DNA from 3 places in the Cytobacillus sp. GQ23 genome. Region 2 is predicted to be linked to each of the others. Evidence: riboswitches for the same ligand, from Rfam matches in the RefSeq annotation. Region 2 holds a riboswitch; each other region holds the start of a gene.
The links. A riboswitch is a leader RNA that binds a small molecule or an ion and turns the genes downstream of it on or off. The one in region 2 is predicted to bind S-adenosylmethionine.
Positions count from the first base shown of each region.

Region 1: linked by a shared signal. The riboswitch ahead of AC6CHU_RS07850 (O-methyltransferase) and the one ahead of metK (methionine adenosyltransferase) in region 2 are both predicted to bind S-adenosylmethionine.
Region 3: linked by a shared signal. The riboswitch ahead of AC6CHU_RS25375 (homoserine dehydrogenase) and the one ahead of metK (methionine adenosyltransferase) in region 2 are both predicted to bind S-adenosylmethionine.

Region 1 covers NZ_JCAXER010000007.1:100,546-105,959, forward strand. Annotated here, with positions in the region: gene AC6CHU_RS07840 (GerAB/ArcD/ProY family transporter) at 1-736, opposite strand, end outside; gene AC6CHU_RS07845 (spore germination protein) at 758-2,314, opposite strand; SAM riboswitch class I at 2,486-2,592, shown strand; gene AC6CHU_RS07850 (O-methyltransferase) at 2,700-3,278, shown strand; gene AC6CHU_RS07855 (PH domain-containing protein) at 3,305-3,688, shown strand; gene pdxR (MocR-like pyridoxine biosynthesis transcription factor PdxR) at 3,711-5,081, opposite strand; gene AC6CHU_RS07865 (GNAT family N-acetyltransferase) at 5,174-5,414, shown strand, end outside.
Region 2 covers NZ_JCAXER010000025.1:32,887-38,300, forward strand. Annotated here, with positions in the region: gene AC6CHU_RS19490 (DUF2584 domain-containing protein) at 46-288, shown strand; gene pckA (phosphoenolpyruvate carboxykinase (ATP)) at 679-2,265, opposite strand; gene AC6CHU_RS19500 (thiol-disulfide oxidoreductase DCC family protein) at 2,484-2,858, shown strand; SAM riboswitch class I at 2,964-3,079, shown strand; gene metK (methionine adenosyltransferase) at 3,388-4,581, shown strand; gene asnB (asparagine synthase (glutamine-hydrolyzing)) at 4,873-5,414, shown strand, end outside.
Region 3 covers NZ_JCAXER010000051.1:7,732-13,145, reverse strand. Annotated here, with positions in the region: gene yhbH (sporulation protein YhbH) at 1-1,149, shown strand, start outside; gene AC6CHU_RS25385 (general stress protein) at 1,208-1,816, opposite strand; gene AC6CHU_RS25380 (NUDIX hydrolase) at 2,031-2,666, shown strand; SAM riboswitch class I at 2,746-2,847, shown strand; gene AC6CHU_RS25375 (homoserine dehydrogenase) at 2,956-4,173, shown strand; gene AC6CHU_RS25370 (hypothetical protein) at 4,234-4,428, opposite strand; gene AC6CHU_RS25365 (CBO0543 family protein) at 4,568-5,095, opposite strand; gene AC6CHU_RS25360 (DNA-3-methyladenine glycosylase) at 5,250-5,414, opposite strand, start outside.

The sequences.
Region 1 (5,414 bases), on a different contig from region 2:
TAACAGATGAAACCCCTAAAAAAGTAAGAACAAAAAAATTAACATATAAGAGGAGCAGCACAATATACAAAGCTGATTTCATCCCCGACCTTAATCCCTTTTTTGAATCACTGATAAAAGGAAAGATAAAGGCAAGAAGAAACAACTCACTGAACCATGAGCTATGCACCAAACTCCCTTTCATAACAGGGAGCAATCCATTCTCTAAAACTGGCCTCATATAGCTAAGATCAATTTCCTTAAGCAATAAGAGCAGTGATAAAGAAGTAACCATGAATAAAGTTGTGCAAATTACTGCAGATCTGGCCATTACTTCAATCCCGCCACGAACCGCCAAAGCACTGACAAAAACGATAGTAATGGAAAAAATGACGGAAGGCGTCTGCAGCATCACGTTGCCGGTAATGAAATCTGAATACTGTCTGATGACAATGCCTGTAGTATGCAAGTAAAAGGAAACAAGAAAGAAATTAAAGAGTTTACCAAGTGCTTTTCCAAGTATTTGCTCACTGTATTCGATAGGGGTCATCCTTGGAAATAATTGATGAAGCTTCCATGCAATGAATACCGTGATAAAACCGATTATAGAACCTGCTATAGGCGTCATCCACATGTCATGCCCGGCTAACCTTCCCGATATGGATGGAATCGAAAGCACACCTGTGGCAATGATAGCCGGGACAATTAAAAATTCCATTTGCAGGGCCGATATTTTTCCCTTTTCCAGCATGTCCATCTCACCGCCATTTTGACTTATTTACCTGCCGCTATTTTCAGGACCTGGTTTTAAGCTGGACCCTTGTTTAGTTTTGTTGTATTTTCCTGTGGAATGAGCGCGCTGATTCATTTTCCATAAAGGCGAACGAAAGAGTGTGTCCTTTACCGCATTTTTTTGCAGTGTTGATACAGGAGTCAGGTATGGTAAACCGAATGATCTTAGCTCTGATAAATGGATGACGAGCAGGATTAGTGCAAGCATTACACCTATTAATCCTAAAGCGCCGCCAAGGAGTATGATGGGAAACCTCAGTAATCGAATGGCAAGTCCCATTGAATAACGGGGGATCATGAAAGATGCAATACCCGTAATACTCACTACAATAATCATAGGTGCAGAAACAATCCCCGCTTGAACAGCTGCCTGACCAATTACAAGGGCACCCACAATACTAACAGCTGAACCTACTTGTTTTGGAAGGCGTATCCCGGCCTCTCTCAGTCCTTCAAAAGCAACTTCCATTAGAAGGACTTCCACAATGGCAGGGAAGGGGACACTTTCTCTGGAGGACGCAATGCTAAGCATCAGGTCCATGGGAATCATTTCCTGGTGAAATGTTGTTATGGCAACATATATGGCAGGAAGGAATAGGGATACAGCTAAGAAAAGAAACCGAAGAGACCGGATGAAGGTACCAATCCAAAACCTTTCATAATAGTCCTCCTGTGATTGAAACAAACTGAAGAAACTCACGGGAGCAATTAAAGTAAAAGGTGTCCCTTCAATCATTAATACTGCTCTTCCTTCAAGTAAATTTGCACATACCACATCCGGACGTTCCGTGTACAATAACTGGGGAAAAGGAGAATACGGGCTATCTTCAATGAATTGTTCGATATAGCCGCTTTCCAGTACTCCGTCAACAGTAATGCGATTAAGACGGCTTTCTATTTCCTGTATCAGAGTTTTATCCGCTATTTCTTCAATATATGAGATAACTACCTTCGTCTTCGTATATTTGCCTACATGCAGAGTCTTCATTTTCAGTCCCGGGTCTTTAATGATCCGGCGCAGTAAAGATGTATTGACACCGAGTGATTCAGTAAAGCCTTCCCTCGAACCCCGAATGGAGGTCTCAGCCTGCGGTTCTTCTATCGAACGCTTTTCAAATTTGGCTAATCCCAGTGAAAGAGCTTCATCATACCCATCAAAAAGCACTATTGGGTTCCCGATGCTTATTGAGTCGATACAGTCAGCGGTTGTTGCCAATCTTTTAATACTTGAAATCGGCAATCGGTTTTTCACAGTATGAAGGAAGTCGTTTTCGATATTCATGTTTTGATGCAGTAAGGTTCCAAGGACCAGCTCGTCAAGCTTTTGGGTATCACTTAATCCATCTATATAAATTATGGCTGCGTCAATTTTATTTAAGGCAAAATAACGGAAAATCACATCTGAACTCTCTCCATAAAGTGAGGAGAAAAATTGTATATTGTCTTCCAGCTTTTTTGATAAGAGGATGTCCTGTGATGTCAACTCGGGCTTAATCTGTTTTTTTACTCTTTTTTTTGAAGGACTCCTTTTAAATCGAAACACCACAATTTCCTCCTCAGGCAATATGTATATCCTTAAATTTCCTTAGAATTGAAATAAATATACAGGAAGGCAGAATCATGCGTTTCTTACATGGCAATAAACCACCAAAGTCTTGCCATCTTGCTAAAAATATGCAATACTTGATTGAAAATAAATTAATATACATACAAATTCTTATCCAGAGAGGTGGAGGGACTGGCCCTGCGAAGCCTCAGCAACCCCTGATTATGTCAGGAAGGTGCTAATTCCAACAGAGTTGACGCTCTGGGAGATAAGAGGTCGATTTGATAAGTTAAGGCCTCTTATAAAGGGGCCTTTTTTGGTGCTCTTTTATGCTCCCGTGCTAAGTGTTTAATATAGTACGAAGAAAGCGGAGGAATGACAAATGGAAAACAGCGTTATACAGGTACCGGAAGCATATTCGAGTATATTACAGGAATCTGCTGTGATGGGCTTCGGGCAATCATGTGATAAAAAAACAGGATTTTTACTAAAGGGGCTGGCTGCCTCCAAACCGGGTGGAAGCTTTTTGGAGCTGGGGACAGGTACGGGAGCTTCTGCTTCATGGATAATGGATGGGATGGATGAAAGCAGTAAGCTTACGACCGTTGATATAGATTTGAACGTGCAATCCATTGCGAAAAAATACCTCGGAAAGGACGCCAGAATCACATTTTGCTGTGAAGACGGAGCAGCTTTTATTCGAAATCTATCTGAGCGATTCGATTTTATTTTTGCAGATACGTGGCCCGGAAAATTCGAGCTCCTGGACAAAACCCTGGACCATTTGAATGTTGGCGGTTTTTATGTGATTCATGATGTGTTTCCGCAGCAGAAATTGCCTGAAGAATTTAGAATCAAAGCTACTAAACTTCTCAAAACTCTGCAGGACAGACCAGATCTCGACATTACCGAATTGGATTGGTCTACCGGACTGATACTCGCAGTGAAGACTGCAGTTTGACAGAAGAGATATGAGGAGGGGATCCCATGAGTAGCATTATAAATTCGTTTGGAACTGTGCTGCATGAAGAAGAAAACATTATTGAATGCTTAACCTGTTCATTAGTATCGCATTACTGTTTAGCCCCGCTGCCCGGATTGCTGGCGGCAACAAATAAAAGGCTGCTATTTTATGGATTATCTGCATCTGAATCAACAAAGGAATTAGTTGAAGAATTTGCATATATCGATATAACTTCCATTAAAGAAAAGAGGGGAATAACGGGCAAGCATATTCATATGTACTATAACGATGATTTTTTTAAATTCCAGCAAATCGAGGGGATGAATATGTTTGATTTTATGGCAGCGGTTAAGGAAAAGCTCTGCACGATTACAGATCCGGCAAAAGAGCGATATCCCGTAAGATAAGCGCCCTTTTAGCGGATAGATGTTAAACATTTAAATAATTTTTCCAGGTATTAACCATTAATTGGACCCCCTTCTCAATTTCGTCCATTGAGGGTGCCCCATAGCCAAGCATCACATGGTTGGCGGGTTTGTGAAGCTGGTACATAGGCGAAACAGCATCAATTTCAACTCCCGCCGACTTTGCCAGTTCAATTGCTTTAGGTTCATTTAATCCTTCTGGTAATATCACGATAATGTGCAAACCTGCTGTATCACCAATTATGTCAAAATGCTCTCCTAAATGCTTTGACAGGCTTTCGATTAAACAGTTCCTCTTGGCCCGATATAACGTTCTCATTTTTGCTATATGAGATGTATAAAGTCCTTCTTCCATAAATTTTGCAGCAGCCCGCTGGTCGATTCTTGAAACATTAGACTTTTGATTAGCATTAAATTCTTCATATCCCTGCTGCAGTGATGCCGGCATAATCAGATAGCTGATCCGAAGTGCAGGGAGCAAAGTTTTTGAAAAGGTGCCAAAGTAAAGAACGCGTCCGCTGGAATCCAGATGGGCCAATGACGAAATCGGTGTCCCTTTATAGCGGAATTCAGAATCATAGTCATCCTCAAGAATGTAAGCGTCCTGTTTCAGTGCCCAATTTAACAGTTCAGTCCTTCTGGCAATAGACATAATTGTACCAGTAGGGTATTGGTGGGCCGGTGTTGTATATAATAGTTTTACCGGCTTATCAGGTACACAGCATCCTTCATCGTTCACAGGAATAGGATGATATTCCAGCTGCAATTGCTCAAAAACGGATCTTGCCCTAATGAAACCCGGATCTTCTATTCCGACGGCTTTTCTCTTGAAAAACAAACAGACATTCAGTAACTGCTGTTGAAATCCGCTGAATAGATAAACCTGTTCCGGCTTGCAGGCCAATCCTCTGGCTTGCTGCAGGTATTGTGCAATCTGCACCCGCAAAGAATAGTCACCCTGCCACGGAGCATTGGCGGCATTGGATTTATTAAGCTCTTTTCGATAAAGTCTGTTCCAGTGTTTATAGGGAAAGGCAGAGGCATCAATCTGCCCGTTTTTAAAATTTATTGAAGACTCACCATGTACTTCTTTTTCCAATTCTACTGATCCATGCTCATTATAGTGCCATTCATCCTTAATTTCCGAAACAAAATATCCTCTTCGTTCCACTGTATAACAGTACCCTTCACTCTGGAGCTGTTCATAAGCCGTTTGAACAGTCACGATGCTTACGCTTAACTGCTCGGCGAGTTGCCGCTTTGAAGGAAGCTTGGCATGAGCAGGCAGCTTTTTATCAAAAGTCGCCCTTCGGATTTGTTCATAAATTTGCTTATATTTTGCTTTATGATTCGAAAGAAGAATTTGAAGCTCCATTAAATCATTCCCTGGTATTATATTAAAATTCATATTTGGTTATTTTTATCATACCAGAAATCGATTTTAATAGATGCAGGGAGAGTGATAATATGAAAAAATTAGAAAACAGTTTAGTGCAGTTAATTCCGATAAATCTCGAGCATGTAGAGGGACTTTATAAAGCTGCCCAGGATAAAAGAATATGGGAGCATATGTCGGTTGATTTAACTGACAAAAGCCGGGTTATTCAGTATGTTGAAGATGCAATCCAAAAACGGGAGAGAGGAACTGATTTTGCGTTTGCAATTGTTGATAAAAAATTAGGAGAAATTATCGGTGCTACCTGGTTTC
Region 2 (5,414 bases):
TGGGGTAAAATAGAGGAAAGTAATAAGAATGAAGGAGAGATACCAATGGGTATGCCTTTAGAGCTAAACACAATGATTGTTACAAAGGGAAGGGAAAAAAGACTTGATGAGAATTATTTTTCACTTGTCAAAGAAGGATACAGATTATATCCGCTCGATATCCCGGTCGAGGTAAAAAGGACAATTGATGGCGACCTGAACGGAATGGGAGTCATCCGTAAAGTGGAATGGGAAAACAGCCAGACACTCATTACTTACCAGCTTGTTTCCTTAAATTCAACCAATTAGAAGAGCGCCTGGACATGGTCCGGCGTTTTTTTTGTTCAAAGTTTTCTGTAACTGTAAGCGGGTTCCTCCAGGTGCGGTGAAGGAATGCGAAGGGAGCTAATCAGAGGGGATAGTGCCTCTTGGGAGCAGAGAAGAGTCTGTGAAAAGAACTAATCGGTGTGATAGCGCCATTGGGCGGGGAAAAGTCTCTCCTAAGGGAACTATACAGAGGGAGCAGTGCCACCGAGAGCGGAAAAGGGGCTGCGAAGAGCACTAAACAGAGGGATTAGTACCACAGGAGCAGAGGAAAGAAGAAAAAATCGAATCGCTACCCAGTAAGAGGGTGTAAGTCCACCTCCGTTCATTCTTAATACAAAAAAGAATTGCCGCATAAACGGCAATTCTTCTCTATTATGCGATTGGTCCGCCCTTTTCTTCAATTTCAGATGAAACGCTTGTAAACTTCTTGAAGTTTTCACGGAATTTTGAAGCAAGTTCTTTTGCTTTCGTTTCATAAGCAGCCTGATCTGCCCATGTTTTGTTTGGCTGAAGTACTTCATCAGGCACTCCTGTAACATGCTGAGGAATTTCCAGCCCGAAAATTTCGTCCTTGATCGTTTCTACGTTGTTGAGTTCACCTTCGAGTGCCGCTTCGACCATTGCACGAGTGTAGGCAAGTTTCATGCGTTCACCGACTCCATACTCTCCGCCAGTCCAGCCTGTGTTTACAAGGAAGACTTTTGCGTTATGCTCATCGATTTTCTCGCCAAGCATTTCAGCATAACGATTTGCAGGAAGCGGAAGGAACGGTGATCCAAAACATGTAGAGAATGTTGCCTGCGGTGATGTAATGCCGCGCTCAGTTCCTGCAAGCTTGGATGTATAGCCGCTTAAGAAATGGTACATTGCCTGCTCTTTTGATAGTTTAGAGATTGGAGGCAATACGCCAAATGCGTCAGCTGTTAAAAATACGATTGTATTAGGGTGTCCGGCAATGCTTGGGTCAACGATATTATCGATGGCCTGAAGCTGGTACGCCGCACGTGTATTTTCAGTTAAAGTGCTGTCATCGTAATCTGCAACCCGGGTTTCGCTGTTTACCACTACATTTTCTAATACAGCACCAAAACGGATCGCATCAAAAATCTGCGGTTCTTTTTCACGGGATAAGTTGATGCATTTCGCGTAGCATCCGCCCTCAATATTGAAGACTCCATTCGCAGACCAGCCATGCTCGTCATCACCGATTAGCTTGCGGTTCGGATCTGCAGATAAAGTTGTTTTTCCAGTTCCGGATAAGCCGAAGAATAAAGCAACATCGCCTTCCCGTCCAACGTTTGCGGAACAGTGCATAGGAAGAATTCCGTTTTCTGGAAGCATGTAGTTCATAACAGAGAAGATGGACTTCTTCATTTCACCGGCATATTCTGTTCCGCCAATTAAAACGGTGCGGCGTTCAAATGAAATGATAATGAATGTTTCGGACTTTGTTCCGTCAACAGCAGGGTCTGCTTTGAAATTAGGAGCAGAAATGACAGTGAACTCTGCCTGATGATCCAATAGCTCGTCTTCTGCAGGGCGAATGAATAACTGGTGGGCAAATAGGTTATGCCATGCATATTCATTGATTACCTGGATAGGCATGCGGTGTTTTTTATCAGCACCTGCGAATCCTTTGAATACGAATACTTCTTCTTTTTCTTTTAAGTAATTGATTACTTTATTATAAAGATTAGAGAATGCTTCTTCAGAAATGGGCTGGTTTACACTGCCCCAGTCCATTTTGTCTTTATTTGATGCTTCTTCAACAATGTATTTATCTTTAGGAGAACGCCCTGTATACTTTCCTGTCGTAGCGCGAACAGCTCCAGTAGAAGTAAGGGACCCTTCATTGCGGTTTAGAACCTTTTCCACAAGCTGAGGAACGGATAATTGCACTTGAATGTTGCTGCCATTTAGTAATTCGCTCAATTCATTTGATATGCTTACAGAGTTCATCTGATGAATACCTTCCTTTTTCCCGATTTTTTTATGAAAGTGATTACATCTCGAAATTAGTATAACACATTGAAATGATTAGTCTATACTATTACGAAACTTTTTTGTCTGTGTTATAAAATTGTCACATTTGGACATGCAATCCACTTTAATCACCTTATAACTGATATATGCTATTATAGAAGAAAGTGTTAATTTTATCATGGGACTGATCTAAAATGAAGACAATTGCCCTATATGATGGAACATGTTCTTTATGCAAGGAAACAAAGAGGATTTTTAATAAACTCGATTGGCTGAATAAAGTCGAATGGATCTCCCTGCAGGAATATGAAAAAATGCAGGGCACTTTATCGTTTTCCAGACATGATTTGCGGAGGGAGCTTCATATTATTACTCCCGCAGGCAGCGTGAAAAAGGGTTACACTGCAGTAAGGAGACTTCTGTTCCTCTTTCCTGCAACCTTTTTAATCAGCACCCTGTTGTATATACCACTCACAGCACTTCTGGGCAATCCGACATACAAATGGATTGCGAAAAACAGGCACAAATTTCTAAAGAAAAAGTGTGATGATGGAAGCTGTTCTCTATAAGGATGAAGCAGAATTTTTAAAGTCGGAATTTTACTGTGAAAAATAATGAAAATCTGTTGACATGGTTCGATAAAATACGGTATGATTCAACCTTGAACGGATACTCTCTTATCCCGAGCTGGTGGAGGGACAGGCCCTATGAAACCCAGCAACCTGCTAAAGGCAATAATCAGCAAAGGTGCTAACCTGACGCAAGGACGTAATTCCTTGAACGATAAGAGTGAAAGGCGCGAATCGATTTGCTTTCAACCTTTTCACTAATGAGAAGGTTTTTTATTTTGCAATGAAATGAACGGCTTTTGGAATGTACTATTTATGTGAGTTTTTGGCATGAATCTGATAAATGGTTACCTGGCATTCTTGCCGGCGCTGTCTATTTTTCTAATAAAAACTCCATGTTTATTTCATACTACTAAGGGAATGAGTTCCGTATCAAACAGAGATCCATGAAATGACAGGGAAAAGTTATTTTTTCCGCTTCCCCATTTCTTATTCTCGCTCAATTTTCTATTTATAAGGAGGAAGCCAGATGTCAACAAAACGTCGTTTGTTCACTTCTGAATCAGTTACTGAAGGTCATCCGGATAAAATCTGTGACCAGATTTCTGATGCAATCTTAGATGCGATTTTAGCTAAAGATGCGAATGCCCGTGTTGCTGCAGAGACTTCTGTAACAACTGGACTTGTATTAGTTGCAGGTGAAATCACAACATCTACATACGTAGATATTCCAAAAATCGTTCGTGAAACGGTAAAAGAAATCGGTTATACCCGTGCCAAATATGGTTTCGATTCCGAAACATGTGCTGTTTTAACTTCCATTGATGAGCAGTCTGCTGATATCGCAATGGGGGTTGACCAGGCACTTGAAGCACGCGAAGGGCAAATGAGCGATCAGGAAATCGAAGCAATCGGTGCAGGAGACCAGGGATTAATGTTCGGTTTTGCCTGCAACGAAACGAAAGAGCTTATGCCTCTTCCGATTTCTTTAGCACATAAACTTTCCCGCCGCCTGACTGAAGTCCGTAAAGAAGAAATCCTTCCTTACCTTCGTCCCGACGGAAAAACTCAGGTAACTGTTGAGTATGATGAAAACGACAAGCCTGTGCGCATTGACACAATCGTTATTTCTACTCAGCATCACCCAGAAATCAGCCTTGAGCAAATTCAGCGAAATCTGAAGGAACATGTTATTAACCCGGTTGTTCCGAAAGAACTAATTGATGAGAATACTAAGTACTTCATCAACCCGACAGGACGCTTTGTTATCGGCGGACCTCAAGGTGATGCTGGCCTGACAGGACGCAAAATCATCGTAGATACTTACGGCGGATATGCACGCCATGGCGGCGGAGCGTTCTCCGGCAAGGATCCTACAAAGGTTGACCGCTCTGCTGCGTATGCTGCACGTTATGTAGCGAAGAACCTTGTTGCAGCCGGTTTAGCAGAAAAAGTTGAAGTCCAGCTTGCTTATGCGATCGGTGTGGCACAGCCTGTTTCGATTTCTGTTGATACATTTGGAACTGGCAAAGTGGATGAAGATGTATTAGTTGATCTAGTAAGAAAGCATTTTGATCTTCGTCCTGCAGGAATTATTAACATGCTTGGCCTTCGCCGCCCAATTTACAAGCAGACAGCTGCTTACGGACATTTCGGACGTACAGATGTTGACCTTCCTTGGGAGCGTACTGACAAAGCAGAAATTCTTCGTTCTGAAGCGTAATATAAAAAGCGGGAGTTGCATTTATGATGTAACTCCCGCTTTCTTTTTTGCGTCTAATACTAATAGGGTGTTAATCACTTTTCGGTCTTTATGCTCTATAGTCGTTTATAATTTTATGGTATCGTATAAACTTCGGATAATGGCTTAATTTTCCGTATAGAAACATTTTATATTCTGCGTGCTAATTATTAGCGATTAGTGGTAGTATTATAGGGTATGTTTTCTAAGACAAAGAGCCGCCTGAGGCTGTATCTTAATATTGAGAAAAGAATGGAGTAGGTGACGTACATAATGTGTGGTTTTATTGGTTGTGTACATGAAAAAGCACAAAATTACCGTGACGCAGATAAAGAACAATTCCAAAATATGAATGATATCATTACTCATCGGGGTCCGGATAATTCAGGATACTATTTTGATGATCATATTCAATTCGGCTTCCGCCGGTTGAGCATTATTGATATTGAAAGCGGACACCAGCCGCTGACTTACGAGAATGAGCGATATTGGATCATCTTCAATGGTGAAATCTATAATTATGTGGAACTTCGTGAAGAACTTCTCAAAGCAGGATTAAGCTTTGAAACCAGCTCAGATACAGAAGTCATAATTGCGCTTTACAGCCATATGAAAGAAAAGGCTGTTGAAAAATTGCGCGGTATGTTTGCGTTTGTCATTTGGGATAAACAGGAGCAGTCCCTATATGGAGCCAGGGATCCATTTGGGATTAAGCCTTTCTTTTATTACGATAAGGGAGACCGCACGTTCTTTGGATCAGAGAAGAAGAGCATCTTATTGGCGCTTAAGAATGATGTATTGAACTATGACTCCCT
Region 3 (5,414 bases), on a different contig from region 2:
TTTGTGATTTCCCAAGAAGATTGGTCCCTCCATCGCAAAGGCTATGATGACCAGCAGCGTCATCAGGATAAAGTCCAGGAAGCAATCCGCAACAATTTGCCTGATTTAATAACGGAAGAAAACATTGTAATGTCGAACGGGCGTGAAGTGGTGAAGATACCGATTCGCTCATTGGATGAATACAAAATCCGTTATAACTATGATAAAAACAAACATGTCGGCCAAGGCGATGGAGATAGCCAGATTGGAGATGTAGTGGCGCGTGACGGATCCGGCAGCCAGAAAGGACCCGGAAAGGGGCAGGGGGCAGGCGACCAGGCAGGCGAGGATTATTTTGAAGCAGAAGTTTCATTGATGGAAATTGAAGAAGCTTTATTTAAACAATTGGAATTGCCTAATTTAAAGAGAAAAGAGCAGGATGAAAATATTATTGAGGATATTGAATTTAATGATATTAGAAAGACTGGATTAATGGGTAACATTGATAAGAAGAGGACCATGATGTCTGCATTCAAGCGCAATGCAATGAAGGGAAAGGCGGCATTCCACCCGATTTATAAAGAAGATTTGAAGTTTAAAACCTGGAATGAGATAATAAAACCTGATTCTAAGGCTGTCGTACTTGCAATGATGGATACGAGCGGCTCAATGGGGATCTGGGAAAAGTATATGGCCAGAAGCTTTTTCTTCTGGATGACGCGGTTCCTGAGAACCAAATATGAAACTGTCGAAATTGAATTTATTGCTCATCATACTGAAGCAAAGGTAGTTTCAGAGGAAGATTTCTTTTCCAAAGGAGAAAGCGGAGGAACGATTTGTTCATCTGCCTACCGAAAAGCGCTTGAATTGATTGATGCTAAGTATGACCCGCGCAAATACAATATTTACCCTTTCCACTTCTCAGACGGTGATAACCTAACCTCTGATAATGCACGCTGTGTCAAGCTGGTGGAAGAACTGATGAAGGTCTCCAATATGTTTGGATACGGTGAGGTCAACCAGTATAACCGCCACTCGACCCTGATGTCCGCCTATAAAAATATTAAGAATGAAGATTTCCGATATTATATTCTTAAGCAAAAAGCAGATGTATTCCATGCGATGAAGAGCTTCTTTAAAAGGGAAGAGGATAACAAGAAATATGCGTAAGAGAGGGGAAACCTCTCTTTTTGTTTCAGCAAAAAGCCCCCTTTTCAGGGGGGTTATGCTATTTAAGCCTTTCCTTGGCAAGCTGCTCATCTCTATTTAATTCTGAGCTGATTTTTATCGCTGAATTAGTTGAAGTCTGAACACGATTATGATTCTCATTGACACAGCATGTACCTGCGGATTTATCTGCAAGTGTCTTGATATCCGATTCATGGACAGCCTCCCGGGCTGAAGCACTCTCCAAATATCCTTCAGAGTTTTCAGCATTGATCCTCTGATTGTCCTGAGGGGACCCAGGATATTGCCCATAATAGTCAGCGATTAAAACATATTTTCCATCAAAAACCATGCTTGCGTACTGATCCAGATCATGTTCATCAAACCGTGTACCATCTTTTTTATCAGGATCAATTCCGGAACTTGTGTCCGGGTCTTCCCCCATGAAAAGAGCTTTAACTGAATCAAGAAAACGCTGATTGCCCAGTTCCTGAGATCCGACTATTCGCAAGTTTACTCCGTAATTGTCTGCAAAGGCTTCAAGGTTTGCTCCATCCTTTGAGACGATCACAAGATTTTCCTTCTGATACCCATTTGACCCTGCGCCTTCAATGGCCTCTTTAAGCTCTTGCTGTGTATCGTATCCGCCTATTAATATATTCTTCTGCATATTTTTCACTCCCATTGTCATTTGATATTTTTTTATTTTCCCTGAATTGCAGGCGGGGAAACCTTCTTTTACTTTTGAAGGGCAGGGACCATTAATACAGCAGATGGGCCTTAATCTTTATATGGGACAAGCCGTATATATTAATAAAACGCAAAGAATACAGTATGATAAGGATATAAAAACTGAAATGTATTGCTGCTGGAGGTGGGCAGAAATGGAGATTGAGAAACTGGCTAAAAGGCTGAGGAACAGAACCCCCATCATTTTAGGGAGTGAGCGATATTCGAAATTCGCTATTTTGCTTCCGCTGGTTGAGATCAATAATGAGGTTCATGTCCTTTTTGAAGTGCGTTCATTAAAAATGAGAAGGCAGCCTGGGGAGGTATGTTTCCCCGGGGGAAGAATAGATCCGGAAGATAGGGATGAAGAGCATACGGCCATCCGTGAAACCTCTGAGGAACTCGGTGTGGATGAAGACAGCATCACAGATGTTTCCCCGCTTGATTACATGATTTCTTTTGGCCAGATTATTTACCCTTATGCAGGCATAATCCAAAACCCGGAGCAGATTGTGCCGAACCCTGATGAAGTAGAAGAGATCTTTACTGTCCCTCTTTCATTTTTAAAAAACGTAAAGCCGGAAACATATCACGTGAATTTTAAAGTAGAGCCGGAAGAAAATTTTCCTTTTGACTTGATTGCCGGAGGAGAAAATTACAATTGGCAGACAAGAAGAGCAGAAGAAGTATTTTATTATTTTCAGGATAAGGTCATCTGGGGGCTTACAGCCAGGATTCTTAAGCACTTTCTTGAAATCATAACGGATACCAGGGAAAGTGAAAGCGTTTGAAGAAAATAATTTATCAAAAAAAAGGTTGACGCAGTCCTTAAAAATGTTTATCATTCATATAAATTGAATACTTAGAAACTTCTTATCAAGAGAGGCGGAGGGACTGACCCTATGAAGCCTCGGCAACCAGCATTTATGCACGGTGCCAAATTCAGAGGAATACATTTTCCGAAGATAAGAAGGCGGAATGAACGGATAGTAAATTCAAACCCCTTCTTGTCTGTAATGGACGGAAGGGGTTTTTTGTTTTACGGCAGGCACGATAAATTGTATCCAGGGGGAATGAGAGATGTCAGTGATAACGATTGGGCTATTGGGGTTTGGAACAGTTGGAAAAGGAGTATATGAAACGATCAGCAAACATCAGGGAAGGCTACAGGCGGTATTAGGGAAAGAAGTGAAGGTCGCAGCCATCCTTGTTAAAAATGTGAATAAGCATACTTTGCCTGATGATGAGGTGCTTTTAACAGATGACTTTCAAGATATCATTGAGCTTCCAAAGCTTGATGTCGTAATTGATGCCATTGTTGGCAGGGAACCGGGCTATACATATTTACGCCAGGCAATATCGAGAGGATGCCATGTCATTACAGCCAATAAGGAAATGTTTGCATTTCATGGAAGTGAGCTTTCGAGGCTTGCAAAAGAAAAGAATGTATCACTGGGATTTGAAGCAACTGTCGGCGGCGGAATTCCCATCATTCAGACCATCAAACAGCTGCTGAATGCCAACCGGATAGAACGAATTGAAGGAATATTAAATGGCACATCCAATTTCATTTTGACAAGTATGAGGGAGGAGAATTTATCATTTGAAGAAGCACTGAGAATAGCTCAGGAAAAAGGTTATGCAGAAGCCGATCCCAAAAATGATATCGAAGGATATGACGCCTTTTACAAAGCAGTTGTTCTAAGCGAGCTGGTATTTGGGAAAGCGCCGGCACAGGAATACTCTGTCAGAGAAGGTATTACTGATATTACGATTGAGCAAATTACTTTGGCTGATTCGCTGGGCCTGAAGTTCAAGCATGTAGCATCCATTCAGAAGGAAAAAGATTCTATCCGCTGTACAGTAAAGCCGGTCCTGACAGGAGAAGCACATCCTTTGTACAGAGTAGAAGGCGTGCAAAATGCCGTTTCCATCGATGCAGATATTGTCGGAAATATCAGCCTGCAGGGGCCAGGAGCAGGCATGTTCCCAACGGCAAGTGCAATTATTGAAGATTTAATTCATGCAGGAAAAGCCGATTTTCCTTCAGCATTTGAGGAAGCAGTATCGGAAGAGAACGTTGTTGAACAGCAGATCTGGGTTGTATTTGGTAATGCTGAGCAAACAGAGCTGCCAGAGGGAATTGAAATCATCAGCAAAGTGTCAAAAGAGGCTGTGATTGTTAAGGCATCTGCAGAAGCTGTGTCATTATTAGACAGATCTGATTGGAAGGCATATCAAGTGCTTGGAGATTATGCACATGATGCGGTGAAGCATAAGCAGGTTCAGCCGGTCTAAAAAACAGAAGGGGCAGCTTACGAGCTGCCCCTTCTGAAGTATAATTTGAGATGGTGGATACTAAGCCTGCTGTTTATTCAATAATGGATTATTTAATCCTGAATACAGGTCTTTAACATGAACTGTTACTATCTTAGCGCCAATCTGGACATGGACCATATTATCAAAAACGGCTGTTACCAGGCCGTTTAATGAAACATTTGCACCAATATTGAGATCTTTGCCGGGAGATTTAACATTTTTCTTGTTTGCCATCCGTAACACCATCCCATTCCAATTTATTGAAACTTATACATAGAATATTGCCTTTTTATAGTAAAATAAACGCTTTAATCAAAAATGTCCAGTAAAATTGCTTGTTTTTTTATCGACAAATTGTATTGAAATTAGACACTTATCTAAAAACTGTTGATGGTACATCGAACTGTCTCCATAGGAAGATGAAGAAAAGAATGGACAGCCCCCATGCTGCAGCTGGCCGCTTGAAATGCACCCAGAGGATAATAAACATAACAGCATTGAAAAGAATCGACCATTTTAAATTCCATCCATTATCATACTTTATCAATTTTAATTTGATGTCAACAATCTCATTAACCGTATAGAGAAGGACCCAGCCAGAGATATAGAGCAGTTTTTTAATAAGGTTGCCTGCAGGGAATCTATACAAATAGATTAAAATGGTGGCAGGATACTTTACAGCGATAATGGATAAACTGACATGGGTGTTTGTAAGATTCGCTTTCTCATCGATTCCCTGCGGGTCATAAGTCCACATCGGGTAGATATCTGAGAGCAGATATAAATATAAAAAGTCCCCTAATATGAAAAAAAGCATGGTGGGGTAATATATTTTCCAATTTCTCCAGTCACCCCACTTCCATAGAGCGAATATCCACAAAAAAGCATAAAGAGCATTCATTCCATTCACCTCTTCTCTGAATGTACATTTATTCCTATTATTTCCAGTCCGTGGAGAAACAATGTAATCCTTTGGTCATCAGGGTATACGGCTAAGACAAATTAAAAAAGCCGGAAAACCTCATGTGTCTGAAAAGGTTTTCCGGCAGTTGCTGTTATTTTCTGTTCCGTGAAACATAGGGACTTTCAGCACTCCAGAATCTCCAGGGATAATCCCGTGCTTCTCCGGAGTTATCAATCCCGATTCGCGGTCCCTGTTTGATTTCTCCGGGAGGGATTCCTTTAGCAATCATTAGAGGAGGGCTGGTAAAATGTCGTCC